4 regions of the Streptomyces sp. NPDC088254 genome follow, and region 1 is predicted to be linked to each of the others. Evidence: riboswitches for the same ligand, from Rfam matches in the RefSeq annotation. Region 1 holds a riboswitch; each other region holds the start of a gene.

What was found. Region 1 has a riboswitch for cyclic di-AMP ahead of ACIOC0_RS13325 (transglycosylase family protein). Riboswitches for the same ligand answer to the same signal wherever they lie in the genome.
Region 2: linked by a shared signal. The riboswitch ahead of ACIOC0_RS28530 (transglycosylase SLT domain-containing protein) and the one ahead of ACIOC0_RS13325 (transglycosylase family protein) in region 1 are both predicted to bind cyclic di-AMP.
Region 3: linked by a shared signal. The riboswitch ahead of ACIOC0_RS21150 (M23 family metallopeptidase) and the one ahead of ACIOC0_RS13325 (transglycosylase family protein) in region 1 are both predicted to bind cyclic di-AMP.
Region 4: linked by a shared signal. The riboswitch ahead of ACIOC0_RS37610 (peptidoglycan DD-metalloendopeptidase family protein) and the one ahead of ACIOC0_RS13325 (transglycosylase family protein) in region 1 are both predicted to bind cyclic di-AMP.

What each region holds. Positions count from the first base shown of each region.
Region 1 is NZ_JBIURQ010000004.1:81,191-88,220, reverse strand. It holds gene ACIOC0_RS13340 (nucleoside triphosphate pyrophosphohydrolase) at 1-251, shown strand, start outside; gene ACIOC0_RS13335 (cytochrome P450) at 821-2,101, shown strand; gene ACIOC0_RS13330 (transglycosylase family protein) at 2,313-3,374, shown strand; cyclic di-AMP (ydaO/yuaA leader) riboswitch at 3,604-3,772, shown strand; gene ACIOC0_RS13325 (transglycosylase family protein) at 3,776-4,486, shown strand; gene eno (phosphopyruvate hydratase) at 4,790-6,076, shown strand; gene ACIOC0_RS13315 (septum formation initiator family protein) at 6,216-6,692, shown strand; gene ACIOC0_RS13310 (DUF501 domain-containing protein) at 6,714-7,030, shown strand, end outside.
Region 2 is NZ_JBIURQ010000010.1:311,987-319,016, reverse strand. It holds gene ACIOC0_RS28555 (hypothetical protein) at 1-315, opposite strand, end outside; gene ACIOC0_RS28550 (polysaccharide deacetylase family protein) at 397-1,188, opposite strand; gene ACIOC0_RS28545 (glycosyltransferase) at 1,185-2,717, opposite strand; gene ACIOC0_RS28540 (GNAT family N-acetyltransferase) at 2,766-3,839, opposite strand; gene ACIOC0_RS28535 (HAD family hydrolase) at 4,030-4,854, shown strand; gene ACIOC0_RS28530 (transglycosylase SLT domain-containing protein) at 4,937-5,407, opposite strand; cyclic di-AMP (ydaO/yuaA leader) riboswitch at 5,413-5,599, opposite strand; gene ACIOC0_RS28525 (polyprenyl synthetase family protein) at 6,197-7,030, shown strand, end outside.
Region 3 is NZ_JBIURQ010000007.1:107,645-114,674, forward strand. It holds gene ACIOC0_RS21140 (M16 family metallopeptidase) at 1-937, shown strand, start outside; gene ACIOC0_RS21145 (M16 family metallopeptidase) at 934-2,322, shown strand; cyclic di-AMP (ydaO/yuaA leader) riboswitch at 2,529-2,696, shown strand; gene ACIOC0_RS21150 (M23 family metallopeptidase) at 2,710-3,471, shown strand; gene ACIOC0_RS21155 (GntR family transcriptional regulator) at 3,699-4,391, shown strand; gene ACIOC0_RS21160 (HPr family phosphocarrier protein) at 4,664-4,945, opposite strand; gene ACIOC0_RS21165 (GNAT family N-acetyltransferase) at 5,122-7,030, shown strand, end outside.
Region 4 is NZ_JBIURQ010000016.1:204,039-211,068, reverse strand. It holds gene ACIOC0_RS37625 (TetR/AcrR family transcriptional regulator) at 1-343, shown strand, start outside; gene ACIOC0_RS37620 (SGNH/GDSL hydrolase family protein) at 438-1,223, opposite strand; partial or broken gene ACIOC0_RS37615 (DUF6250 domain-containing protein) at 1,350-1,625, opposite strand; gene ACIOC0_RS37610 (peptidoglycan DD-metalloendopeptidase family protein) at 1,809-2,813, opposite strand; cyclic di-AMP (ydaO/yuaA leader) riboswitch at 2,818-2,976, opposite strand; gene ACIOC0_RS37605 (alpha-galactosidase) at 3,282-5,375, opposite strand; gene ACIOC0_RS37600 (tyrosine-protein phosphatase) at 6,280-7,030, shown strand, end outside.

The sequences.
Region 1 (7,030 bases):
AGCGGCGCGAGTCGGTGACGGACGGCGTTCCCCTCCACCAGCCGGCCCTGGCCCTCGCGGCCAAACTGGCGTCCAGGGTGCGCTCGGCCGGCCTGGACGTCCCCCTGCCCGCCACGGGGGGCATCGGCTACGAACTCCTGGCCCTGGCCGCCCGGGCCGAGGCAGAGGGCGCCGACCCGGAAGCATCCCTACGAGCGGCCGCCCGCACGTACCGGGAGGCCATCCGCACGACAGAGGGCTTGCGGGACTGACCGCAGGGGGGCGGGATCTTGTGGTTGCGGCGCGAAGCGCCGCGGTATCGCTCCTGGGTGCACGGTCGCGGAGCGGCGGGCTACCGGGCGCTATAGCACCGGGCTTGCGCAACGGGCACCACTGGCGGGGATGCCGCGTTCGCGTCCAGCCCCGCCCCGCTGGCGCGGTGGTGGGGCGGGGGCCGTTGACTGGGCCCAGTTCGCCAGCGACCCTACCCGCCTAGGAACGGTGCTACCGGCTGGTGTATTGATCACAAGCGTTGTCAACGCTCGCTGGGCTTGATCATGGCGAAGGCCTCCGAAGGTGAGGTGCAGTCCCGCCCGGTGGCGGGTGGCGAGCTTGTCGAATCGGGTGGCGACAGCGCGGAACTGTTCGAGCCGGTTGAAGCAACGCTCGACGACGGTTCGGCCCGTGTGCCCGCTTGTCGAAGCCGGGCGGGTGGCCCCCACGCGGAGCCCTGGCGGAGCCGGATGCGCTGCCCTGGCATCGGCCCAGCGTCGCTGGACCGCCGCCATTGCAGCAAGACCATCACCGAGGTGCTGCGTAGGTCGGTGCGTAGGGTCGAGGCATGCGCCACGACGAGCCTCGCGTCCCTGAACTCTTCTCATGGGAGTTCGCATCGAACCCGTACCTCACGTATGCACAGATGCGGGAAACAGAGCCTGTGCGATGGACGAGGCTCCCCAGCGGCGTGGACGCATGGCTTGTGACGCGCTACGACCTCGCACGCCAGGCGTTGGCGGACAGCCGGCTGTCGAAGAATCCGGACCATCACATGACACGCACGTCGGGAGAGCCCGCCCACGCCAAGGGCAAGACCGGCATCCCCGGTGAGCGCAAGGCCGAGTTGATGACGCACCTGCTGAACATCGACCCGCCGGACCACACCCGTCTGCGGCGTCTCGTCAGCAAGGCGTTCACCCCCCGCCGGGTCGCCGAGTTCGCGCCCCGCGTGCAGGAGCTCACCGACGACCTCATCGACCGGTTCGCGGCGCGGGGAAGCGCCGACCTCATCCACGACTTCGCCTTCCCGCTCCCCATCTACGCCATCTGCGACCTGCTGGGCGTCCCCCGCGAGGACCAGGACGACTTCCGGGACTGGGCGGGGATGATGATCCGGCACGGCGGGGGCCCGCGCGGCGGAGTCGCACGGTCGGTGAAGAAGATGCGCGGCTATCTCGCCGAGCTCATCCACCGCAAACGCGAGGCCCTCACACCGGCACCCGTTCCCGGCGAGGACCTCATCTCCGGTCTCATCCGCGCCTCCGACCACGGCGAGCACCTCACCGAGAACGAGGCCGCCGCCATGGCGTTCATCCTCCTGTTCGCCGGGTTCGAGACCACCGTGAACCTGATCGGGAACGGCACCTACGCCCTGCTCACCCACCCCGGTCAGCGCCATCGCCTGCAGGACTCCCTCGCCGCGGGCGACCGCGCCCTGCTGGAGACCGGCGTGGAGGAACTCCTGCGCTACGACGGCCCGGTGGAGCTCGCCACCTGGCGGTTCGCCACCCGCCCGCTCAGCATCGGCGGCCAGGACATCGCCGCCGGCGATCCCGTCCTCGTCGTTCTTGCCGCGGCCGACCGCGATCCGGAACGCTTCACCGAACCCGACACCCTCGACCTGAGCCGCCGTGACAACCAGCACCTCGGCTACGGCCACGGCATCCACTACTGCCTCGGCGCGCCCCTCGCCAGGCTGGAGGGCCAGACCGCGCTGGCGACCCTCCTCACCCGTCTGCCCGACCTCCGACTCGCCGTGGAAGCCGAGGAGTTGAGGTGGCGCGGCGGCCTCATCATGCGCGGACTGCGCACCCTCCCCGTGGAGTTCACCCCGGTCGAACGGTGACCCGGTCAACACCTCGCGCCGGCTCCCAAACCTGATGCCGTGTGACCGGATTGCGAAACGAAGGTGACCGATTCTCAACTCTGTGATCTTCACGTGATCTACGCGGCATTAACTTGTGACAAGCGATCGTCTGCCGATACGTTCACTCGTCAACGCGGCGACCCTCTTCCGCTCGTCGCGAGGGCACTGCTGTCTCGAGAAAGGCGTTCGCATGCTCACCGGGAACGGTCGTCACCGTCGCCCCCGCCAGGCCCCGGCCCTCATCGTCGCGGCCGGTGTGACCGGCTCCGCCATCGCCATCCCCCTGCTCGGCGCCTCGGCGGCGAGCGCGGCCGACGGCACCGTGTGGGACCGGGTGGCGGAGTGCGAGAGCGGCGGCTCCTGGAGCGCGAACCAGGGCGGCGGCGAGTACGGCGGTCTGTCGCTCAGTCAGGAGGACTGGGACAAGTACGGCGGGAGCGACTACGCCTCGCGTCCCGACCTTGCCAGTCGCAACCAGCAGATCGCCGTCGCCCAGAAGGTCCTCGCCGGCGAGGGCGTGGGCGCGTGGGGCACCTGCGGCCTGACCTCCGGGCTCACCGCCGACGCGGCCACGGGTGACGTGGACACCGGCCTCGCGGACGACTCGTCCGACTCCTCGATCACCTCCGGCCTGGCCGACCTCTCCAGAGGCGCCGGTTCCTCGGGCTCCTCCCAGGAGTCCGGCGGCGGCTCCGTCGGATCGGAGAAGGATGCGGGCGATTCGCAGTCTTCGCCCTCCGCGTCACCTTCGTCTCCTTCCTCCCCTTCATCCGGTTCATCCGAATCGTCATCCCCTGCGGGTGACGGCTCGGCGAAGTCGGACGGCGCGGCAGGCTCCGATGAGGCGCAGGCAGGCGACAGCTCGCCCACCGAGTCCCCGAAACTGGACGAGTCGGACAAGTCCGGTCAGGACGCCGGTTCGTGGAGCCTCGTCGACACCGGCTCCCTCACCGCGGGCTCCGTCGGCGCGGAGACGCTCGACGCCGACGCCCTCGGCTCCGGACGCCACCGCGGCCCCACCGCGGACGAGAGCGCCGGCAACGCCGCCCCCTCCTCCGGCCGCCACGCCGCCAACGCCCTCGGCGTCGCGGACACCTACACCGTCCGCGACGGCGACTCTCTCGCCTCCATCGCCGACTCCCTGGGTGTCGACGGCGGATGGCGTGCCCTCTACGACGCCAACCGGGACGCCATCGGTGCCGACCCGGCCGACATCGCACCGGGTCAGACCCTGGTCACCGTGGTCGGCTGACCGGGCGAGGGAAAGGATCAAGAGGGCTGAAAAGCCCCCGAAACGGGGGGAGTTCACGTCCCATTTCGTTCCTGAATGTCCGGTTCGGTGAAAGTGTGGGATGAGTCTCATGGGCCCCTCCCGTCTTTGATATTCCGTCGGTTCCGTGCCTACGGTCGTGACCGCTCGGCAACCCGAGCCCCGGCTGCCGCTACGCCGAATCCTGCCGACGGCCGCCCGGGAACAGTCGTCGCGTCATGCGCCGCGGGCAGGAGCGGGGGACCCAAGGTAAGCGCCGGGCCCAGCGGTTCAGCTGGATCCGGCTAGGGGTGAAGCCACGCCTCCGACGGAGGAGTGGCCGGGCAACCCAACCGGCCCGAACCCGACAGCTCACCTCGTAGGCGTCGGTGAGGGGATCCACCATGCTGTTTTCCGCCAAGGGCAAGCACCGTCGTCCGGCCAAGGCCACCCGTGCCGCCGCGCTGGCCGGTGTCACCGGCGTCGCCATCGCCGCCCCGCTGATGGCCGCGGGCAACGCCTCCGCCGCCACCTCCTCCGAGTGGGACGCCGTCGCCCAGTGCGAGTCGGGCGGCAACTGGTCCATCAACACCGGCAACGGGTACTACGGCGGGCTGCAGTTCTCCGCCTCCACCTGGTCCGCGTACGGCGGCACGCAGTACGCCTCCACCGCCGACAAGGCGAGCAAGTCGCAGCAGATCCAGGTCGCCGAGAAGGTCCTGTCGAGCCAGGGCAAGGGCGCCTGGCCGGTCTGCGGCAAGGGCCTGTCCGGCGCCGCGTACACCGGCGGCTCCTCCGACAGCGGCTCCGGTTCCGGCTCCTCCGGCAGCGGTTCCGGCTCCTCGGACTCGGGCAGCCGGTCCACCGAGAAGCAGAGCGCCTCCCGCTCGACCGAGCGTCCGGCCGTCAAGAGCCAGAAGACGGTCACCACGCCGACCGGCGAGAAGGTCAAGAAGGGCGACGGCGAGTACAAGGTCGTCGAGGGCGACACCCTGAGCTCCATCGCCACCGAGCAGAAGGTCGCCGGCGGCTGGGCCAAGCTCTTCGAGCTGAACAAGGACATCGTCGAGGACGCCAACCTCATCTACCCGGGTCAGCAGCTTCACCTGAAGTGACGCCCGGCTCCGGCCGAAGCCACAGCGTCCTCACGAGCGAGGCCCGCACGCTCGGGGCCTCGTGAGGGCCGCCCCCGTCCCCACGGGCTCCCCGCCCCGGTGCGTTCTCCCCCGTACGCACCGGGGCGGGGTTCGTTCTTCCGCGGCCGGGCGTTCGCCCGCTCTCCTCGCCACCCCTCTTTGTTCCGACCGGGAACAATGTGTACCGTCTGTCTGTCCACGGGACGGTCGGTCGGCTGCCGACGGCCCCGGGGCGGTTAGGCTCTAGTCGAACCAGCGTCACATCCCATGAAGGAGATGCTCGTGCCGTCCATCGACGTCGTCGTAGCCCGGGAAATCCTGGACTCCCGAGGCAACCCCACGGTCGAGGTCGAGGTCGGCCTCGACGACGGCAGCACGGGTCGTGCCGCCGTCCCCTCCGGCGCTTCCACCGGCGCCTTCGAGGCCGTCGAACTCCGCGACGGTGACCCCGACCGCTACCTCGGCAAGGGTGTCGAGAAGGCCGTCCTCGCTGTCATCGAGCAGATCGGCCCCGAGCTCGTCGGCTACGACGCCACCGAGCAGCGCCTGATCGACCAGGCCATGTTCGACCTGGACGCCACCGACAACAAGGGCTCCCTCGGCGCCAACGCCATCCTCGGCGTCTCCCTCGCCGTCGCCCACGCCGCCTCCGAGGCCAGCGACCTGCCGCTGTTCCGCTACCTGGGCGGCCCCAACGCGCACCTGCTGCCGGTGCCGATGATGAACATCCTGAACGGCGGCTCGCACGCCGACACCAACGTGGACATCCAGGAGTTCATGATCGCCCCGATCGGCGCGGAGTCCTTCTCCGAGGCCCTGCGCTGGGGGGCCGAGGTCTACCACACCCTCAAGAAGGTGCTGAAGCGCAAGGGCCTGAGCACCGGTCTCGGCGACGAGGGCGGCTTCGCCCCGAACCTGGACTCCAACCGTGCCGCCCTCGACCTGATCCTCGAGGCCGTCAAGGAGGCCGGCTACACCCCCGGCGAGCAGATCGCCCTGGCGCTCGACGTCGCCGCCTCCGAGTTCTACAAGGACGGCGTCTACGTCTTCGAGGGCAAGGAGCGCTCCGCCGCCGAGATGACCGACTACTACGCCGAGCTCGTCGAGGCGTACCCGCTGGTCTCCATCGAGGACCCGCTGTTCGAGGACGACTGGGACGGCTGGAAGACCATCACCGAGCGCCTCGGCGACAAGGTCCAGCTCGTCGGCGACGACCTGTTCGTCACCAACCCCGAGCGCCTCGCCCGCGGCATCGAGGAGGGCGCCGCCAACGCACTGCTGGTCAAGGTGAACCAGATCGGCTCGCTGACCGAGACTCTCGACGCCGTCGAGCTCGCCCAGCGCAACGGCTTCAAGTGCATGATGTCCCACCGCTCCGGCGAGACCGAGGACGTCACCATCGCCGACCTCGCCGTCGCCGTGAACTGCGGTCAGATCAAGACCGGCGCCCCGGCCCGCTCGGACCGCGTCGCCAAGTACAACCAGCTGCTGCGCATCGAGGAGATTCTCGACGACGCCGCGGTGTACGCCGGCCGCAGCGCCTTCCCCCGGTTCCGCTTCACGAACTGAGACGCGGCCACGGCCTGACGCCCTCAGGCAGCGTCGTACGTACGTCCCCGTACCCGGTCCCGTACCGTGTGCGGGGACGTACGCGTGTGTGACGCGGGACGGAACGCGTGCGACGCGGGACGAGACGGGAGGCGGGGACATGTCCGTGAGGGACCGGGACCGGTTCTCCACCACGACCAGGATCAGGCTGCTCGGCGAGCAGACGGCGGCCCGCGTCTACCGCTCGCAGACCAAACGGCAGGCCCGCCGCTCCCGCCTCACCGGCCGCGCCGCCCTGCTCGCGCTCGTCCTGTGCTCGCTCGTGGTGGCCCTCGCCTACCCGATGCGCCAGTACGTCTCCCAGCGCGCCGAGATCGCCGACCTCCAGCGCGAGCGGGAGCAGGCCCGGCAGCGGGTGGAGGAACTGCGCGACCTCAAGGCGCGGTGGCAGGACGACGCCTATGCCGAGCAGCGGATCCGGGAGCGGCTGCACTACGTGATGCCGGGGGAGACGGGCTTCGTCGTCATCGACCCGGGCGCCGCCAGGAAGTCCCGTACCGACCTCGGCGCCGCCGACCGCCCCTGGTACTCGAACGTCTGGGACGGGGTCGACAAGTCCGACGCCGCCGACCAGTGAATGACCGATAGAAAGACAGTCATGGAAACGCCCCCGCCGACCACCGAGCGCACCGAGCCCACCGACGCGGACGTCGAGGCCTTCCGGCAGCAGCTCGGACGCCCGCCGCGCGGTCTGCGCGCCATCGCCCACCGCTGCCCCTGCGGGCAGCCGGACGTCGTCGAGACGGCCCCCCGTCTGCCCGACGGCACGCCCTTCCCGACGCTGTACTACCTGACGTGCCCCAAGGCGAACTCCGCGATCGGCACGCTGGAGGCGAACGGCGTGATGAAGGAGATGACGGAGCGGCTGGGGACGGACCCGGAGCTCGCCGCCGCCTACCGGGCCGCGCACGAGGA
Region 2 (7,030 bases), on a different contig from region 1:
GGCGCGCCGCAGGCTCAGGACGAATCCGCCGGTGAGGACCAGCAACGCCAGGTAGTAGGCGGGCGGGAGGCGGTCGAGCAGCCCGTATTCGCCCATCTCGCGGAAGCCGATGCGGGGCAGGGAGTACACCCACAGTGCGGCTGCGAGCAGCAGCGCGGTCGCGGCGGGGCCGGGCGTGCGGCGCGGGAACCGCAGGGGTCTCCGGCCGCGTCGGGTGCTCCGCTCCGGGCGGCCCGGACCGGTGACGGCGTCAGGGCCGGGAGCGGGCGGTGGCGCGCCGCTCCCCTGCGCCGGCACGGGCACATGTGACTGCACGCTGGGGCTCCCTCCCCGGGCCGAGTACGGAAACGCTGTCCACGTCGATCGCCGCGAAATGCTCCGGTCTTCCAGGACGGTTCAGCCGGCGAACACCGGCCCTCGCACGACGGCTCGGGCGCGCCGGTACCACCGCCAGCCGACCGTCAGGGGCCCGTCCCGGTAGGGGGCTACACGGGCGCCGCCGCCCGTGAGCCACGTCTCGACGTCGGTGACGGTGTGGCCGCGGCGCACGATGAGACGGGCGATGCGGTAGCGCTCGTCCCGGTCCGAACTGAGCGCGTGGCGCACGGCGGTGGCCGTCTCGTAGCCGGCGGCGGCGGCCGTACGGCGGACCCGGCCGCTGTTGTAGCCGTGCGGGTAGGCGAGATGACGGACCGGGTGGCCGAGGGCGTCCTCCAGCACGGCTCGTGAGGCGCGCAGTTCGCGGGCCAGCGCCCTCGGACCCAGGGTGTCCAGCTGGGCGTGGGTGACCGTGTGACTGCCGATCTCCATGCCGGACTGCTCCAGCCGTGCCGCGTCCGCCAGCGTCATCATCGGTGCGGGCGGCAGCAGACTGCGTCCGCCCGGGGCGATGGCGCCGGTGGTGAGGTAGGCGGTGGCGGACAGTCCGCGTCCGGCCAGCGCGTCGGCGGTCGGGCCGGGCAGGTCGGCGAAGCCGTCGTCGAAGGTGAGCAGTACCGGCCGGGCCGGCAACGGCACCCGCCCCGCGAGGTGGTCGGCGAGCGCGCTGATGGTGACGGGTGTACGGCCGCTGTCGACGACGGCGTCGAGATGCCGGCCGAACTCCTTCGGACCGACCGCGAACTCGGCGATCCAGTCCGGCGGGTCGTCCGTCACGGCGTGATACAGCAGCACCGGTACGGCGGTCATCGCGCACCTCCCGCCGGCGTGAACGGCCCGTCCGCAGATCGCCGAAGGGGGCCGCCGAGTGCTCGCCGGGCGCGGAGATAGCCCACGGGGCCGCACAGCATCCCTCTGCGCTGCAGCCGCGACAGCCGCCGAGGCCAGGCGTGCGTCCGCTCATCGTATCCCCCGGGCGCACTTCGCACACCGGCTTCCACGCCGGCGCTCGCACCCACGAGAGCGCCACCGCCCGCACCCGCGCGCGCCTCCGTCTCGGCCCCCGCCTCCCGGCCGGCCGTCAGCGTCTGGGCGTGGGCGAGCCCCCGGGGCAGCCGGGCGAGGAACGCCGGGAGGAGAGAGGGGCGGTTGACGAGTAGGGCGGTCAGGTAGGCGGTGAGGCCGGCGCCGTAGCCGTACGCCTGGTCCTCCAGGTCGCGCCAGGTCTCCCGGTGGTGGTGCCAGACCAGGGCCAGCGGCGTGTAGTGCAGCCGGTGGCCCTGGGCGAGGACGCGGACGAACCCGTACAGGTCGTCGCCCCCTCGGGCCGGGGTGCCGGCGCCGGTCGCCGGGTCGAAGCCGCCGACCGCGCGCAGCACGTCCGCCCGGAACGCCATGTTCGCGCCGGAGCCGAACCGGCCCGCGGTGAAGGGGAACAGCGGCTCGTCCGAGGGCGGGTCGTACGGGTCGTACGTCCGTGCCGTGAAGCCCTTCGCGAAGCCGCCGTGACTCTCCAGCAGCACCTGGGCCGGGGTGCGCAGCCGGGCGGGCAGGATCAGGCCGGTGACGCAGCCGAGGGCGGGGTCGGCGGCGAAGGGCGCGGTGAGTTCGGTGAGCCAGCGCGGGTCGGCGACGACGTCGTCGTCGGTGAAGGCGACGACCTCGCCGTGCGCGGCCCGGACACCCCTGTTGTGCGCGACGGCGAGACCGGGCACCGGCTCGACGACGTGGCGGACCCGCTCGCCGTACTTGCGTTCGATCAGCTCCCGGGTGGTGTCCGTGGTCGGCGCGTTGTCGACGACGACGATCTCGAAGTCGGGATGGTCCTGGGCGAGCAGCGAGTCGAGCGCGTGCGCCAGCCGGTCGGCGCGCTCGCGGGTGGCGACCACTACGGTGGTGAACGGCACGGGAGGCGTGGAGACGGTGGTGGACGGTGCCGGAGGCGCGGTCGGCGCCGGCCGTGGGCCCACCCGCTCCCGGGCCTGCGCGGCGAGGACGGTCCTGGGGTCGGCGCCCTCCGGGACCCGTCCGAGCAGGGTGCCGACCGGCCGGCCGCCCCTCCTCACCAGGAGGTAGACCTCGCCGTACGTGACGGGCGGACTGCCGGGCCCGGGCCTCAACGTCACCTGCCCACCGGCGTCCCCAGCGGCACCGGCGTCCGGAGCGGCACCGGCGTCCGGAGCGGCACCGACGCCCCGACCGACACCGACGTCCCTGTCTGCACCAGCGTCCCCACCCGCGTAGGCGACCCCGTCGGGCAGATCCAGTTCGGCGACCTGAACCGGATCGATGTCCAGGAACCTTCGGATCTCCCGCTGTACCCGTGGCGCACGCGACACGATGTGCTCCCCTCTCCCGAACCGCCGGCTCCTCCCCGCCAACCGCCCTCACCTCCCCCGGATCCGGCCCGCGCTCCTCAGCGCCCGGTTCACCGCCGCGGCCAGCCTCGGCCGGCTGCGGACGAAGTGGTGGGCGCGGCGGGACGGCTCCCGGCTGAGCCAGTGCAGTGCGGCGCCCGCCCACGGCCGCGTCCAGGCACCCTCGTACACGGGCAGCTCACCCGTTCTCAGCGAGTCCTTGTACTCGGCCGCGCCGCGCCCCAGATCCAGCAGGCCGATGCCCTCGGCGGCGGCCGCCTCCGCCATCCGCAGATGCAGCACCAGACCCGGCGAGTACTTGGCGAACGCCGGGTCGTAGGCGGGGAACCAGCAGGCCAGGACGGCCGTCGACCGCAGCCCGAAGTGGGCGGCGACGGGCCGCCCGCCGGCGTAGAGGACGGACAGCGCGCCGGAGCAGTCGGGGGCGCGCGTCTCGGTCGCGAGCCGGTGCACGAGCCGGGTGATCCACTGCCGGGCGAACCGGTCCCGGCGTCCGGTGCGCCGGTACTGGGCGGACTTCCACGCCATGAGCGTGCGCAGCGCGGCGGGATCCCGTTCGTCGAACACGAACCGCAGCGGTCCGGCGTGCCGGCCGAGCCTGCGCTCCTTGGCGAGTGTCGTCCTCAGGAACTTGGGCGACTGTGCGCGCAGGACGGACTCGTAGGTCTCGTACCCCTTCTCCACGTCGATGACGTAGGAGGCGTACTCGGCTGCCGCGTACCGCGTGAACAGGTTCTGCTCCGCCTCCAGGTTGTCGAAGGCGAAGCTCGACAGGGAGCAGGCGCACATCAGTTCGGCCGCGTCGAGCCGGAGCCCCGGGCTCAGTACGGCCCCCTGCGCGTCGCAGACGCCGTACGCGAGGGCCTGCCCCCGTCCCAGCGGGCCCCGCTCGTGGGGCAGGAAGCCGACCGGTTCGCGCCCCTCGTACACCACCGCCACGCGCGTGCGCGGGCGCACGCGCCCCACGGCGTCGGCGAACTCGGGTTCCATGAAGGGGTTCCGTGGAGCGGCCGACGCCGCGCGCAGCACGCGCCACCGCTCCCGTTCCCCCTCGCCGAGATCCTCCGGATCCAGCACACGAATACGTCCACTGTTCAACCTGACCCCCCGATCAAGTCCCCCGGACACTGTGGACGGTACCGCTCCAGACGGTACGAGCGGTAGGTAGCGGACCATGTTGTTGCCAACCGGTGCAGAACCGCCCTTTCCCTCCCTGTGGGAGCGGTTGCATCGGCGGTGAGTTGAGGGTGTCCGGGATCCGTATTCTCTGGTCATGGCCGCACCTCACGCATATGCCGCGCGCTCCGCGTACGCCCTCATCGCCACCGACCTGGACGGAACGCTGCTCCGCGACGACGACACGTTCTCCGACCGGTCGCTCGACGCGCTCGCACGGGTCGCGGCCGCCGGCGCCCGTCACCTCGTGGTGACCGGCCGTCCGGCGCCACGGGTGCGGCCGCTGCTGCGGATCCTGCGGAGCAGGGGGCTCGCGGTGTGCGGACAGGGCGCGCAGGTGTACGACATCGCGGCGGACCGCCTGCTGTGGTCGGTCACCCTGGACCGGGAGCTGGCCGAGGTGGCCCTGGGCAAGATCGAGGCCGAGGTCGGTCAGGTGTACGCGGCCGTCGACCAGAACGGCGTCGACGGGCTGACCCTCATCGAGCCGGGCTACCGGATGCCGCACCCGACCCTGCCGGCCCTGCGGGTCGGCTCGCGGGAGGACCTGTGGTGCGAGCCGATCAGCAAGGTGCTGCTGCGCCATCCCACCCTGTCGGACGACGAGTTGGCGGCGACGGCCCGCTCGGTGGTCGGTTCGCTCGCCACCGTCACCATGTCGGGGCCGGGCACGGTGGAACTCCAGCCGTCCGGCGTCACCAAGGCGACGGGACTCGCCCTGGCCGCCGAGCACCTCGGTCTGCGGCCTCAGGACACGCTCGCCTTCGGCGACATGCCCAACGACATCCCCATGTTCGACTGGGCGGCGTGTGGCGTGGCGATGGCCAACGCCCATCCCGAGCTCAAGGCGGTGGCCGACGAGGTGACGGCGTCGAACGAGGACGACGGCGTGGCCGTCGTCCTCGAACGACTCTTCCCCTAGGCGCACGGGCCCTACGGGGCTACGGGCCCTACGTGTCCACGGAGCTCCGGGTACTGCGGGTCTCCGGGCCCTAGGGGTACGTCTAGTACGCGCCGAAGACGTTGTCGATGGAGCCGTACCGGGCCGCCGCGTAGTTGCAGGCGGCGGTGATGTTGGCGACCGGGTCGTAGGGGTCGTACGCGGTGCCGGCGACGTGGTACGCGGCGAAGGTCGGGTCGATGACCTGGAGCAGCCCCTTGGACGGGGTGCCCTTGGCCGCGTTGGAGTCCCACAGGTTGATGGCGTTCGGGTTGCCCGAGGACTCGCGGATGATGTTGCGGTAGATGCCGTGATAGGTGCCCGGGATCTTCTTCTCGGCCATGATGGCGAGCGACTGGCGGATCCACCCGTCCAGGTTGTTGGGGTAGCCGGCGAGCGTGGTCTCGGGGACGGCGGTGGTGGCGGCCGAGGCGGTGCTCGCTCCGGCGATGGGGAGGGCGAGAGCGGCGACGCCGGCGCAGGCGACTGCGATGGCGCGGGTGAAGCGGCGGCGGTGCTGAGTGGCAGCGGACATGGGGGCGTTCCTCTCCGGCGCCTGCGGGGTGAGCTGTCGGGTTCGGGCGGGAGCTGCCCGGTCGGCGCCGTGGGGTACGGCGACACGACTTCACCCCGAGCCGGCCCGGTACGTGCGTGACGTACTCCGGTCCGGCGTTCTGCCTGGGTCCCCCGCTCCTGCCGTGCGCGAGTGGTTCGTCGATGGGAGTCGCCGGACGGCGGCAGGATGAGGCGTCTGTCCGGCTGGCCGGGAACGTATGCGAGAGCACATGTCCGAAACAAGTGTCGGAATCACGGAAAACCCCTATTGACCTTGGTCTGGTGTTTATGGGGCGCTTGATCCTTTGCATTCGGCAAGCGTCAACTCGCGTGACGCGCTGGGGGATCCGGGGGTCGGCGGATTCCTGCACCTCCGAGGGGAAAGTGAGCCAACTCACCCGCGATGACAAGACCGACTAAAACGGACATCAAGTTCCAAGTCGCTTTTAAAAGGGCGTGAGCGAAATCCGATGGAATTCACGGAGCGGAATGTCTGATTTGCTGCTCAGGTTCCGATTTATTTAGTGAGCGTCGTGAGATTCGGCACACCGGGGGACGTCGTCGGCCGACGGGGTGGAGGGGAGGTTTCCGGGGTACCGGCGCTTCGCGAGCCGGACGCGGCCTCTCCCGGTCGGGCGACGTGGGGCCGGGGGGCGTGGGGGCTTATCGGTGATCGAAACATGACCGGATACGCTGACTTGAGTGATGTCGGCGACCTATCGACAAACCGTGTGAGCGCCAGCGGACACCAGCAGACAGGAGACCCCTCGTGACCGTCGTCGGGCCGTTTGGGCTGAGCGTGCGGGACCAGGCTCTGGAAGCCGATGTCCAGGCCGGATTGGCGGCTGTCGAGGAAGGCCTGTTCGAGGCCACCAAGAGTGCGGTCCCCTTCATCACCGAGGCCGCGCAGCATCTGGTGAAGGCGGGCGGGAAGCGGTTCCGGCCGCTGCTGGTGATGCTGTCGGCGCAGTTCGGGGACCGGCACGCGCCGGGCATCGTGCCGTCCGCCGTGGTGGTCGAGCTGACCCACCTGGCCACGCTCTACCACGACGACGTGATGGACGAGGCCGAGGTGCGGCGCGGGGTGTCCAGCGCGAACACACGGTGGGGCAACTCGGTCGCGGTGCTCACCGGCGACTTCCTCTTCGCCCGCGCCTCCCACATCCTCGCCGACCTCGGGCCCGAGGCGGTCCGGGTGCAGGCGGAGGCGTTCGAACGGCTGGTCACCGGCCAGATCCTGGAGACGGCCGGTCCGACGGACGGCCGGGACCCGGTCGAGCACTACCTCGACGTGCTGGGCGGCAAGACCGGCTCGCTGGTCGCGGTGGCGTGCCGCTTCGGCGCGATGATGTCCGGCGCAGACGAGACGGTCGTCGACGTGCTCACCCAGTACGGGGAGCGGCTCGGGGTCGCCTTCCAGCTCGCGGACGACGTCCTGGACATCGCCTCGGACTCGCGCGAGTCGGGCAAGACGCCCGGGACGGACCTGCGGGAGGGCATCCCCACGCTGCCGGTGCTGCGGCTGCGGGAGCGCGCGGAGCGGCTGTCGCTGCCGGAGGACATCGCGCTGTGCGAACTGCTCGACTCCGACCTCAGCGACGAC
Region 3 (7,030 bases), on a different contig from region 1:
GGCCCTCGCCTACCCGGAGGGCCACCCCTACCACCACACGCCGATCGGCTCCATGGCCGATCTGGACGCGGCGACCCTGGAGGACGCGCGCGCGTTCTTCCGCACGTACTACGCGCCGAACAACGCCGTCCTGTCGGTCGTCGGCGACATCGACCCCGAGCAGACCCTCGCCTGGATCGAGAAGTACTTCGGGTCCATCCCCGGCCATGACGGCAAGCCCGCGCCCCGGGACGGCTCCCTGCCGGACGTCATCGGCGAGCAACTGCGCGAGGTCGTCGAGGAGGAGGTCCCGGCGCGCGCCCTGATGGCCGCCTACCGTCTGCCGCAGGACGGCACGCGCGAGTGCGACGCCGCCGACCTGGCGCTCACCGTCCTCGGCGGCGGCGAGTCATCCCGCCTCTACAACCGTCTGGTGCGCCGCGACCGCACGGCGGTGGCGGCCAGCTTCGGCCTGCTGCGGCTCGCGGGAGCGCCCTCCCTGGGCTGGCTGGACGTGAAGACCTCCGGCGACGTCGAGGTGCCCGTCATCGAGACCGCCATCGACGAGGAGCTCGCCCGGTTCGCCGAGGAGGGCCCCACGGACGAGGAGATGGAGCGCGCTCAGGCGCAGTTGGAGCGCGAGTGGCTGGACCGCCTGGGCACGGTCGCCGGCCGCGCCGACGAACTGTGCCGGTTCGCGGTGCTGTTCGGCGACCCGCAGCTCGCCCTGACCGCCGTCCAGCGCGTGCTGGACGTGACGGCGCAGGAGGTTCGCGAGGTCGCGAAGGCCCGGCTGCGCCCCGACAACCGCGCGGTGCTGGTGTACGAGCCCACGGAGCCCACGGAGCCCACCGAGCCCACGGAGCCCACCGAGCCCACGGAGCCCACCGAGGGCACGGAGAGCGCCGACGGCGCCGCGACCACCGCCGACGACCACGACGAGGAGGCGACCAAGTGACCGAGCTCGCCACGATGGACTTCCACCCCCAGCCGCAGGCGGGCGACGCCAAGCCGTGGGCGTTCCCGGCGCCCGAGCGCGGAAACCTCGACAACGGGCTGACCGTCCTGCACTGCCATCGCCCCGGCCAGCAGGTCGTCGCCGTCGAAGTCCTCCTCGACGCGCCCCTGGACGCCGAGCCGGCCGGCCTGGACGGCGTCGCCACGATCATGGCGCGCGCCTTCTCCGAGGGCACCGACAAGCACTCCGCCGAGGAGTTCGCCGCCGAGCTGGAGCGCTGCGGCGCCACCCTCGACGCCCACGCCGACCACCCCGGCGTCCGCGTGAGCCTGGAGGTGCCCGCCTCCCGGCTGGCCAAGGCCCTCGGCCTGGTCGCCGATGCCCTCAGGGCGCCCGCGTTCGCCGACAGCGAGGTCGAGCGCCTCGTCCGCAACCGCCTGGACGAGATCCCGCACGAGCTGGCCAACCCCTCCCGGCGTGCGGCCAAGGAGCTCTCCAAGGAGCTGTTCCCGGCCGACGCGCGCATGTCGCGCCCCCGTCAGGGCACCGCGGAGACGGTCGAGAACATCGACTCCGCGGCCGTGCGCGCCTTCTACGAGAAGCACGTCCGCCCCTCCACGGCCACCGCCGTGATCGTCGGCGACCTCACCGACGTCGACCTGGCGGCGCTCCTCGGCGACACCCTGGGCACGTGGACGGGTTCCGCCGCGCAGCCGCGCCCGGTGCCGCCGGTCACCGCCGACGACAACGGCCGGGTCGTCATCGTGGACCGCCCCGGCGCCGTCCAGACGCAGCTGCTGATCGGCCGTATCGGACCCGACCGGCACGCACGCGTGTGGCCCGCGCAGGTGCTCGGCACGTACTGCCTCGGCGGCACCCTCACCTCCCGTCTGGACCGCGTCCTGCGCGAGGAGAAGGGCTACACCTACGGCGTGCGCGCCTTCGGGCAGGTCCTGCGGTCCGCTCCGGACGGCTCGGGCGCCGCCATGCTCGCGATCAGTGGCTCGGTCGACACCCCGAACACCGGCCCCGCGCTGGACGACCTGTGGAAGGTGCTGCGCACCCTGGCCGAGGGCGGGCTGACCGACGCCGAGCGCGACGTCGCCGTGCAGAACCTCGTCGGCGTGGCGCCGCTGAAGTACGAGACCGCCGCGGCCGTCGCCGCCACGCTCGCCGACCAGGTCGAGCAGCACCTGCCGGACGACTTCCAGGCGACGCTCTATCAGCAGCTCGCCGCCACCGGCACCGTGGAGGCCACCGCGGCCGCCGTGAGCGCCTTCCCGGTGGACCGTCTGGTGACCGTGCTCGTCGGTGACGCGGCGCAGATCAAGGCGCCGGTCGAGGCTCTCGGCATCGGCGAGGTGAAGGTCGTCACGGCCGACTGACCCACCCGCACGCGCGCTTGGAGTCCCGGTGACGTATGTGTCACCGGGACTCCCTGTTGTCCGGATGATGTCCGAATTGCGGGAGTGACTGCCCGTCTGCCCTGTGGGATGCGCTACAAAAGGCGGCTTCTGTTTGGGAATTGACAGCGGCCCCGTCTAGGTTCGTCCGGGCTGTCCGTCGGGCACTGCGCCGCACCCGCGGCACCGGACAGTCATCGCCGAGTCCCCGTACGGCGCGAGCCAGGGGAGCCGGGGACCCAACTGTGAAGTCCCTGGGGTGAATCGGACGCCCGCGCGAGTCGCGAGGGGGTCCGTAGGAGACCTTCCTGCTCCGAACCCGTCAGCTAACCCGGTAGGCGAGAGGGAAGGAAAGGACCGCTCAACTTCATGGCGTTCACCTGCGCCACCGGGAAGCACCGTCGTCCCGGTCGGATGCGGCGCACCTCCGCGCGCGCGGCGAGCATCGCCGCACTGACCACCACGGGCGTCATCGCCACCGTCGCCTCCGGCTCCGCCGTCGCCGCCGAGCCCACGCCCTCCGTCGAGCAGACCGGCCTCGTCCCGGTCGTCAACGTCGGCGACTCCGTCGCCCAGCAGGTCGACGACCAGGCCGCCGCCCAGCAGCAGGCGGCCCAGGAGGCCGCCGAGGTGAAGAAGGCCGCCGTCATGGCAGCCATGAAGGTCAGGGAGGAGCGCGCGGCCAGGGCGCGTGCCGCCCGCGCCGCCGAGCGCAAGCGCCTGAACACCTTCGTCCCGCCGATCAGCGGCTCGTACGTCTCCACGAGCTACAAGTCCGGCGGCTCCCTGTGGTCCTCCGGCAGCCACACCGGCATCGACTTCCACGCCTCCAGCGGCACCACCGTGCACGCCGTCGGGCTCGGCACCGTTGTCGAGGCCGGCTGGGGCGGCGCCTACGGCAACCAGGTCGTGATCCGGATGAGCGACGGCACGTACACCCAGTACGGCCACCTGTCGTCCATCAGCGTCTCGGTGGGCGAGCAGGTCACCCCGGGCCGGCAGATCGGCCTGTCGGGCGCCACCGGCAACGTCACCGGCCCGCACCTGCACTTCGAGGCCCGCACCAGCCCGGAGTACGGCTCGGACATCGACCCCGTCGCCTATCTCCGCAAGCACGGCCTGAACGTCTGACGCCGCACGGCGCACCGAACCCACAGCCCCGGCCCCCGGGGGACGCACGCACCGACAGCGTCCTCCGGGGGCCGGGCTTTTGCCGTTTTCCCCGCTTCATCGCCTCCGCTGTCCAAAAAATATCCATGGATTCCGGCCCGCCATCGGAAATTCCCGCACATTGCAATAGAGTCACGGAACGGACGTCACTCGTCGACGTTTCGCGGGGACAAAGGCGGAGGTCGGTCATGCGTATTCCGGCGCACTCGGTGTGCACGGCCATCCGGGACGACATCGTCGCGGGTGTCTACGAGCGCGGCAGCCGCCTCACCGAGGAACTGCTCGCCCGCCGCTACGGAGTCTCGCGCGTCCCCGTCCGCGAGGCGCTGCGCACGCTGGAGGCGGAGGGCTTCGTCGTCACCCGACGGCATGCGGGCGCGTGCGTGGCGGAACCGACCGAGCAGGAGGCCGCCGACCTGCTCGAGATGCGACTGCTGCTGGAGCCGCTCGGCGCGTCCCGGGCCGCCCAGCGGCGCACCGAGGCGCATCTGAAGGTGCTGCGCGGCCTGGTCCGGCTGGGCCAGGAGCGCGCCAGGCGGGGAGGCAGCGAGGACCTGCGCTCCCTGGGCGGCTGGTTCCACGAGACGCTCGCCCAGGCCTGCGGCAGCCACGCCCTGTCCTCCACGCTGACCGGGCTGCGTCACAAGATCGTCTGGATGTACGCGGTGGAGACGCCGGCCGACCCGGTGGAGTCCTGGGCGGAGCACGGCGCGATCGTGGACGCGGTGGCGCGCGGCGACGGAGAGCGCGCGCGGGCGATCACGGCGCTGCACACCGAGCGCGCCTCCGCCGTGCACCGGCTGCGCTTCACCGGCGGGGACGGGGCGGAGCGTGTGAGGACTTCGCAACACGCCGTCAACATGTCAGGCCGCCGGCATTAACACGGGAGCCGTATACAAAGAGGGGATATTCGGCGGGCCATATTTCCGCTGCCTTTTCATGGCGCGCGCCCGGAATTGACCGGTCGCGCTTTCCGTGCGTCCGCGAACCCGCCCGCCGGCCTTTTCTGCACCTCTCGGAGGAACGGGATTCCCCCCCTCGCCGAAATTGCCGAAATTGTGGCTGGCCGGCGAGTGACCGGTACGGGGCCGAGACGGCGAAGCCGCGCCGCCCGGGTGGGGCGACGCGGCTCCAAGGGCGCCGCGAGCGTGGCTCAGACGGTCTCGGGAAGCTCCTCGAGGCCCTCGGAGACCAGCTTGGCCAGCCGGTCCAGGGCGGCGTCCGCGCCCTCGGCGTCGGAGGCGAGGACGATCTCCTCGCCGCCCTGGGCGCCCAGACCGAGGACGGCCAGCATGGACGCCGCGTTGACGGGGGTGCCACCCGCCTTGGCGATCGTCACCGGGACGCCTGCGGCCGTGGCGGCTCGGACGAAGATGGAGGCGGGGCGGGCGTGGAGGCCCTCGGCCCAGCCGACGTTGACGCGGCGCTCAGCCATGTGATGCTGCCCTTCGCTGTTCAGGGTTGTCTAGACCAGTGTTCCACACGTGAAGCACCTTGGAACGGGGTCGCCCCGTTCTGCCGGTGGACGTGGGATCGCGGCCTCGACCCCACGGTTTCGTCCTCACAGACTGCCTCGCGCCGTTGTCGTACGCGAGCCGTACTCTGGGCCCCATGCAGAGCGCGCCGGACCGGCACGAGTACCCCGCCCACTGGGAAGCCGACGTGGTGCTGCGCGACGGCGGCACCGCGCGCATCCGCCCCATCACCGTCGATGACGCCGAGCGCCTGGTCAACTTCTACGAGCAGGTCTCGGACGAGTCGAAGTACTACCGCTTCTTCGCGCCCTACCCGCGTCTGTCCGCCAAGGACGTCCACCGCTTCACGCACCACGACTTTGTGGACCGGGTGGGACTCGCGGCCACGGTCGGCGGCGAGTTCATCGCCACCGTACGCTATGACCGCATCGGCGCCGACGGCATGCCCGCCTCCGCACCCGCCGACGAGGCCGAGGTCGCCTTCCTCGTGCAGGACGCCCACCAGGGCAGGGGCGTCGCCTCGGCGCTGCTGGAGCACATCGGGGCCGTCGCCCGCGAGCGCGGGATCCGCCGGTTCGCCGCCGAGGTGCTCCCCGCCAACAGCAAGATGATCAAGGTGTTCACGGACGCCGGGTACACCCAGAAGCGCAGCTTCGAGGACGGCGTCGTCCGTCTGGAGTTCGACCTCGAACCCACCGAGCGCTCCCTGGCGGTGCAGCGCGCGCGTGAGCAGCGCGCCGAGGCCCGTTCCGTGCGACGGCTCCTGGCCCCCGGCTCGGTCGCCGTCGTCGGCGTCGGACGCGTGCCCGGCGGCGTCGGCCGCGGCGTCCTCGGCAACCTGCGGGACGCGGGCTTCACCGGGCGCCTCTACGCGGTGAACAAGGCGTTCCCCGAGGACCTCAAGGAGATCGACGGGGCACCCGCCCACCGCTCCGTGGGGGAGATCGCCGGGCACGTCGACCTGGCGGTCGTCGCCGTCCCCGCCGAACACGTGCCCGAGGTCGTCGCCGAGTGCGGTGAGCACGGCGTGCAGGGACTCGTCGTGCTCGCCGCCGGCTACGCCGAGAGCGGCCCCGAAGGACGCGAGCGCCAGCGCGCACTCGTCCGCCACGCGCGCGCGTACGGAATGCGGATCATCGGCCCCAACGCCTTCGGGATCGTCAACACCGCGCCGACGGTGCGACTCAACGCCTCACTGGCGCCGGAGATGCCGCGGCCCGGCCGCATCGGCCTGTTCGCCCAGTCCGGCGCCATCGGCGTCGCCCTCCTGTCCCGTCTGCACCGGCGCGGCGGAGGCGTCACCGGCGTCACCGGAGTGTCCACGTTCGTCTCCTCCGGCAACCGCGCCGACGTCTCCGGCAACGACGTCCTCCAGTACTGGTACGACGACCCCGACACCGACGTCGTCCTGATGTACCTGGAGTCCATCGGCAACCCCCGCAAGTTCACCCGCCTCGCACGCCGCACGGCGGCGGCGAAGCCCCTCGTGGTCGTGCAGGGCGCCGGATCCGCACCGCAGGGCCACGCGGTACGGGCCACCCGGCTGCCGCCCGCGACCGTGTCCGCGCTGCTGCGGCAGGCAGGGGTGATCCGGGTGGAGACCATCACCGAACTCGTCGACACCGGCCTGCTGCTCGCCCGCCAGCCGCTGCCGAACGGCCCCCGAGTGGCCATCCTCGGCAACTCCGAGTCGCTCGGCCTGCTGACGTATGACGCATGCCTCTCCCAGGGACTGCGCCCGCTGCGGCCGCAGGACCTGACCACCCAGGCCACGGCGGAGGACTTCCACGCGGCACTGGCCCGCGCCCTGGCCGACGACACCTGCGACGCGGTGGTGGTCACGGCGATCCCCGCGATCGGCGAGGCTTCGCCCGGGGACGCGGAACTGGCCGAGGCGCTGCGCACGGCCGCGGCCGCCGGCCCCGCCAAGCCGGTGCTCGTCGTGCACGTGGAGATCGGCGGCCTCGCGGAGGCCCTGTCGGCGGCCTCCAGCACGGCCCCCCGCGCGCGTGCCGCCGCGGCCACGGACCCACAGGCCCACTCAG
Region 4 (7,030 bases), on a different contig from region 1:
GCGGTCGGCCGTGCGCTGGTACGCGCCCACGGGCCAGGCCAAGGGCTGGCGGCTGTGGATCGAGGGCTGGGCGGTGTCGCTGCGCGAGCCCGCGCTGCGGGAGGTCGCGCGTGATCTCGACCGGCAATGGAAGGCGGCGCTGGCCGAGGTGATCGCCGAGGGGGTGGCCGCGGGCGAGTTCCGCTGCCCCGACCCGGCCGGCGCCGCCCTGCGCCTGACGGCCCTGCTCGACGGTCTCGCGGTACAGCTGACGTCCTACCAGGGCGGGGTGTCCCGGGCGAAGGCCCACGACTGGGTCGAGGAGACGCTCACCCGGGAACTCGGTCTGCCGACGGGGAGTTGAGCAGCAGGCAGCGTCCGGGTGGACGCGCCCGCGCACGGCCGGCCGCGCGGAGGGGCCGCTCGCGCCGACGCGGTCCCTCCGCGCGGACGGCCTCTCACGCCACCGACTGGATCCACATCTTGATGTCGTCCGGCGACAACGCGCCCTTGGCCGTGACGTGGTCCCCGGAGGACTCCCCGCGCAGCCTGCGGCCGATCCACGGCACGAGGTACTCGCGCGCCCAGTGCACGTCGTCGCGGCGGACGTCGAGGGCGCCGCGCGGCGGCAGCGGCGGCCAGGGCTGCTCCGGGTCGGCCGGGATCTCCAGGCCGAGCACCTGGCCGGCGCGCAGCGCCACGCGCGTGTGCCCCTCCGGGGAGAGGTGGAGCCGGTCGTGGTCCCAGGCCCGCCGGTCCTGCACGGACTTCAGCGACCACAGGTCCAGCACCGGACAGCCGTAGCGGTCGGCGATGGCGCGGACGTGCCCGTTGTAGGTGGCGATCTTGCCGCGCAGGTGCTTGAGGACGGGGACGCCTCGGGTGTCGAACCCGGTCGTCACCATGACCGTGCCGCACACCGCGGTGAGTTGGGCGATCGCCCGCTCGAACCGCTCGGCGACCTCGTCGGGGTCGGTGCCGGGACGGAGGATGTCGTTGCCGCCCGCGCAGAAGGAGACGAGGTCGGGCGCGAGTTCGACGGCCCTCGGCAACTGGTCGGCCATGATCTGGTCGAGCAGCTTGCCGCGCACCGCGAGGTTCGCGTACCGGAAGTCGCCCTCCGGCCGCCGGTCCGCGAGCAGTACCGCGAACCGGTCGGCCCAGCCGACGAACGCCCCGTCGGGCCCGGGGTCGCCGACGCCCTCGGTGAAGCTGTCCCCCACCGCCACGTACGACCCGATCACTGATCTGCTGTCACTCTTCGAATCGTCTGCCACAGCAGTGCATGATTCACCGTCGAATGTGACCTACGCGACCGTAGGCAAGGGTTGACTGGCGGTGAGAAAGGACACCCTTAAAGAATTTGCCAATCAAGGAATAAGGGACCACACGCGGAAGTCGTTGATGCGGAAGCGGCTCCACGTGGTGCGGAACGCGAAGTGCCCGCTGATGCAGGGCTCGGGGTCGGTGTGGTCGAACACGAGCGGTCCGTTGTTCCGCCACCGGACGGTGGAGCCGTCGGACACGATGCGGACGTGGTTCGGCTCGCCCGCGACGAGCAGCGGCTCGGTGCAGTCGTGCAGCAGCGGCCGCTCCCCCGGCCGGCCGACGTAACGGCGCATCCGGGTCGTGGTGTTGGAGTTGGAGGCCGTCTTGGGGAACGGCTCCTTCGTGACGCGCGGAGTACGGCGGACGGCACGGAAAGCGCTTGCCGGGCGAGAGGCGGAGCTCGCCGTGCCCTCGCCCCGCCACCGCTGTCGACACCCCGGGAGCCCCGCCACGAGACCGCAACACGACGATCACGGACTCGTGGCGGCCACGGGGGCCCGTCAGCCGACGGAGACGCCGCGCGCGCGGAGGTAGGCGACCGGGTCGACGTCGGAGCCGTAGTCCGGCGTGGTGCGGATCTCGAAGTGCAGGTGCGGTCCGGTCACGTTGCCGGTCGAGCCGGAGAGGCCGACCTGCTGGCCGGGGAAGACGCTCTGGCCGGCCGAGACGGAGAGCGCGGAGAGGTGGGCGTACTGGGCGTAGTAGCCGTCGGCGAGCCGGATGACGACCTGGTTGCCGTACGCGCCGCCCCAGCCCGCGGAGACGACCGTACCCGCGCCGACGGCCTTGAGCGAGGTGCCGGTCGGGACGACGAAGTCGACGCCGGTGTGGTAGCCGCTGGACCACATGCTGCCGGACATCCGGTACGGGGTGCCGACGGATGCGTTGGACACGGGGAGGCTGAAGCCGGAGACGTTGCCGCCGCCGCGGGTGGTCTGCCCGGCCGACGTCTTCGTGGCGGACCTCGAAGAGTGCGAGGACTTCGAGGAGTGCGAGGACTTCGAAGAGTGGGAGGACTTGGGGGCGGACGACTTGGAGGAGTGCGCGGAGCGCGAGCCCTTCGACGCCGTGTCACCGGAACCGGCGGCGCCCGCGGAACCGGCCGCCGCCCGCTTGCCGATCGACAGCTTCAGGCCGGGGTGGATGAGCGAGGGGTCCTCGCCGACGGCCTCGCGGTTGTCGGCGTACAGCTTCTGCCAGCCGCCGCGCACGTGCTGCTCGTCCGCGATCCTGGAGAGGTAGTCGCCGGACCGGACCGTGTAGGTCGTGGTGTTCGCCGCGGCCGGGGCCTCGGCCGCGGCGGAGCGCTGCGCGACCGGGACGGTCTGCACGGGCTTGTCCGAGACGGAGGAGACGGACTGGGCCGCCGACTGGGCGGGAGCCGCGTGGGCGCCGGCGGCGCCGATGAGCGGGAGGGCGAGAGCCGCGCCGCCGGTGCCGGCGGCGGCGATGGAACGGCTGAAGCGCGGAGCCTTGGGACGGCGGTGCTTACCCTTCGCGGGCATGGCGGGTTCCTCTCCGGCGCCTGCGAGGTGAGCTGTCGGGTGCGGGCTGGAGATGCCCGGCCGCGCCGGAGCGCGGCTTTACCCCAAGCCTGTTCCGGAGACCGGAACAGGCGGTCTTGCCTGTGGGTCCCCCGCTCCTGCCGTGGACGGGTGAGTGTCTGCGGGTTCCGGTCGGCGGCAGGATTCGGCGTCCGTCCGGATTGGCGTGAAACCTAAGCGACCCGGACACGCGACGACAAGCGACACGTGCCCCGGTGACGTCCGCGTCGTGATCCGCTGCGCCGTGCTCCCGTCACACTCCGTGCACCAGGTGACGCATTCTGCGGGAAACACTCATGAAAACTCCACGAATTACGTGAACATGGCTAATGACGCACGGTCACGAATATGACGCTGCTCACGCCGCACCGCTCAGCGGCCCTTATTCCAGACCGAGTTGAATGAAGGGCATCAATTCGGGCAGAGCGCTCAGATACGGCACAGACGGACAACCGTCGCATCGAGGTCACCGCGCAGTCCCGTGCGCAACCCGTGATGCAACAGCACCGCCCCCCGGTGCACTTCGCCCGTTTCGAGGCATTCGTACGACGCCTTCGGGTCGAGGCTGCGCAACCGTACCGCCGGCGCCGGCTCGCCGTAGCGCTGCGACTGGAGCCAGGCGAGGACGACGCTCTCGCCCCCGCGCACGTACTGCACCGCGCTCAGGCCGCCCTCGGGGGCGCGCAGCCGATGGAGGTCGCCGTGCTGGACGAGGGGCCGGATCTCCTTGTAGAGATCCACCCAGCGCCGGGCCTCGGCGAGTTCCTCCTCGGTCCACTCGGACAGGTCGCCGCCGACGCCGAGCACTCCCGCCATCGCGCTGACGAACCGGAACCGCAGCGAGCTGACGCGGCCGTTGAGCTGGGTGTTGGGACTGTCGGTGACCCAGGCGGCCATCACCCGCGCGGGGTGGATCTGACTGAAACCGTGCTGGATGGCGAGTCGGTCCAGCGGGTCGGTGTTGTCGGAGGTCCACACCTGGTCGGTACGGCTCATGATCCCGAGGTCGATCCGCCCGCCACCGCCCGAGCAGGACTCGAAGGCGACACCGGGGTGCGCCTCCCGCAACCGGTCCAACAGAGCGTACAGGCCGCGCACATGGTCCACCCAGAGCCGCTGCGGATACGGGTCGTCCGGCCAGCCGGCATCGGTGAAGCAGCGGTTGAAGTCCCACTTGACGTAGTCGATCGGGGCACTGGACAGCAGGGTGTCGAGCCGCTGCCAGAGGTACTCCCGGACGTCCTCGCGGGCGAGGTTGAGGACCAGTTGGTTGCGCAGTTCCGTGCGCCTGCGTCCCGGCTGGAACTGCACCCAGTCGGGGTGCGCCCGGTACAGGTCGCTGTCCGGGTTGACCATCTCGGGCTCGACCCAGATGCCGAACTGCATGCCGAGCGCGTGCACGTACTCGGCGAGCGGCTTCAGGCCCTTGGGGAAGCGGTCGGGGTTGGGCGTCCAGTCACCGAGCCCCGCGTGGTCGCCGGTGCGCGCGCCGAACCAGCCGTCGTCGACCACGAACAGCTCGACGCCGACGGCCGCGGCGCGGCGGGCGAGGGTGGCCTGCTGCTCCTCGGAGATGTCGAAGTAGGTGGCCTCCCAGGAGTTGAACAGCACCGGCCGGTCGCGCTCGGCGTCGGGGATCACGTGGGCGCGCTGGTAGGCGTGCCAGGCGCGGCTGGCGCCCCCGAAACCCTCGTCGGTCCACAAGCCGGCGAAGACGGGCGTGGTGAAGTCCTCGCCTGGCGCGAGCAGCGTCAGGCCCGAGTCGTCGTGGCCGGCGCCGCCGGTGATCTGCACGCGGGCGTCGGGCAGTTGGGCGACGGAGATCCGCCAGGACCCGGACCAGCCCAGGGCGCAGCCGTAGACCTCGCCGCGCTCCTCGGTGGCGTCGGCGTCCAGGGCGACCCAGGGCAGGTGCTGGTGGCTGGTGTGGCCGCGACGGCTGCCGATGACCTTCTCGCCGTAGGTGAGGGGCGCGCGGGTGAGGCGGGACTCCGCGGCCCAGCGGCCGTGCAGCTGGGACAGCCGCCAGCCGTCGCGGTCGGGGATCGTCCAGACGGCGGAGTCGGCGCGCAGCAGCTCCAGTGGCTCGTCGCCCTGCCCGCCCTCGTGGCGAAGGGTCGTCCAGCGCTCCACGACGTCGCCGCGCATCCGGTAGTGCAGGGTGACGGCCAGTCGGCCGTCGCGGAAGCGCAGCCGCAGCTCGTCGCCCTCCTCGCCGCCGTCCGTCTCATGGCCGACGAAGGACCACTCGGTGCCGCGCCGTCCGGGGGTGCGCACCGACAGGGCGGGCCGCACGAAGCGGGCCCCGCCCTCCACGGGGTACTCCTCGCGGCCGTCGAGGGGGGACTCGAAGGCCCAGTAGTCCGGCAGCGGGCGCACGGCGAGCGCCTGCGCGTCGGCCAGCTCGATCCGGGGGCCCCAGTGCAGGTGCACGAGCTCGTCGGTCTCGGTGACATGGACGGCGTAGCTGCTGGCAGGCCCGGAGAGGAGCCAGGTACGGCCGTCGGCGTCGGACTCGGGCATCAAACCCCCACTGATTCGAACAGGTGCGATCAATCGCCGACATCATCCGACGTCGACGTTCACTGAGCAAACGTCAGGGGGGTGCGCTTCGCGCGGAACGGGGGCGACGGCGGGTGAGCGGGCCTCAGGCGGACCGGGGGGGACGTCGGGTGAGCCGGGGCTTGTACGGGGCTCGGCAGAGGCCGGGGGGCCTCGGGCGTATCCGGGGAGGGTGAGCCAGGGCTGGTACGGGGCTCGGCGGACGCCGGGTGAGCGGACCGCGGGCGGACCTAGGGGACGTCGGGTCTGCTGGGCCTTGTACGGAGCTCGGCGGACGCCGGGACAGCAGCGGCAGCACTCCGTGGAGGGCGCGGATTCGTCGCCGGGTGCGGGGTGCGTTGTGGCTCGTCGCGCAGTTCCCCGCGCCCCTGAGACCCGCCTCGCAGGAGGCGGGCAGGCGCGCTCGTGAGCGGCCTCATGGCCTGGCCCCGCGGCGCGCGAGCCGGGCTCACATGTAGCTGGCAGGACCCGCGCGGGCGGGTGTCGCGCGGGGGCAGGAAGGACCCGGCGTGACGCCCGGCCTCCGTGCCCGGGGCGGCCGGGGGGTGAGCCGGGCTCACATGGATCTCACCTGTGGGGGTGCGCGTGCCTCGTACGGGGGTGGGCAGGCCCTGCGTGAGCGGCGTCGGGCCGCCCGGCGGGTGCGCCGAGTTCACATGCACCGGCTGGCGGCGCGTGAGCCGAGCCTCGTGCGGGGCTGTTCGGGCCCTGGAGGGTGCGGGTACGGGCCGTGGGAAGCGGTGGGCTTCGGCTGTGGTGGTGGGTGGTGGACGGCTGCCGGGGGTGTGAATCGATGTCGTATCGTCAAGGAAGTTCCGTCGGGCACCGAGCCGCGCCGGCGGGGACCGACCGGGAGGGAGCCCCCGTGACGCAGCAGATCCCGTCGACCGAGCCCGAGCTGGCCGGTGTGCGCAACTTCCGCGACGTGGGCGGTCTGCCGACCGGCGACGGCCGCAAGGTGCGGCACGGCGTGCTGTTCCGCAGCGGCCACCTCGCGCACGCGACCGGCGAGGACGCCGCGTTCCTGGCCACCCTCGGCCTGCACACCATCTTCGACTTCCGCAACGCGGCGGACCTCAGGCTGGAGGGCCCGGACGTCGAGCTGCCGGGTGTGCGCAACGTGAACCTGCCGCTGTCCGACCCGGCGGACGGCGCGGAGTTCTGGAAGATGGTCCGCGACGGCGACATCGAACAGCTGCGCCAGATCCTCGGCGACGGCAAGGCCGCCGGCCGGATGATCGCCTCCTACCGCTCGATCATCACGCAGCGCACGGCCGAGCACTCCCGGGTGCTGCACGCGCTGGCCGAGGACAGCGTGCCCGTGCTGATGCACTGCGCGGCGGGCAAGGACCGCGCCGGACTGTCCGTCGCGGTGACGCTGCTCGCGGTGGGCGTGGAGCGCGACGCGATCCTCACCGACTACCTGGAGTCCAACGCCAAGCACCGCCGCTACAAGGTGCGCCGCAGCGGCACCTCCGCGGACGCCTACTCCCCCGAGGTCATGGAGCTGCTCGGCCCCCTGTTCGACGCCCGCGCGGAGTACCTCTCGGCGGCGCTGGAGACCATCGAGACGACCTGGGGCGGCGTCGACCCCTACCTGGAGCAGGGGCTCGGGC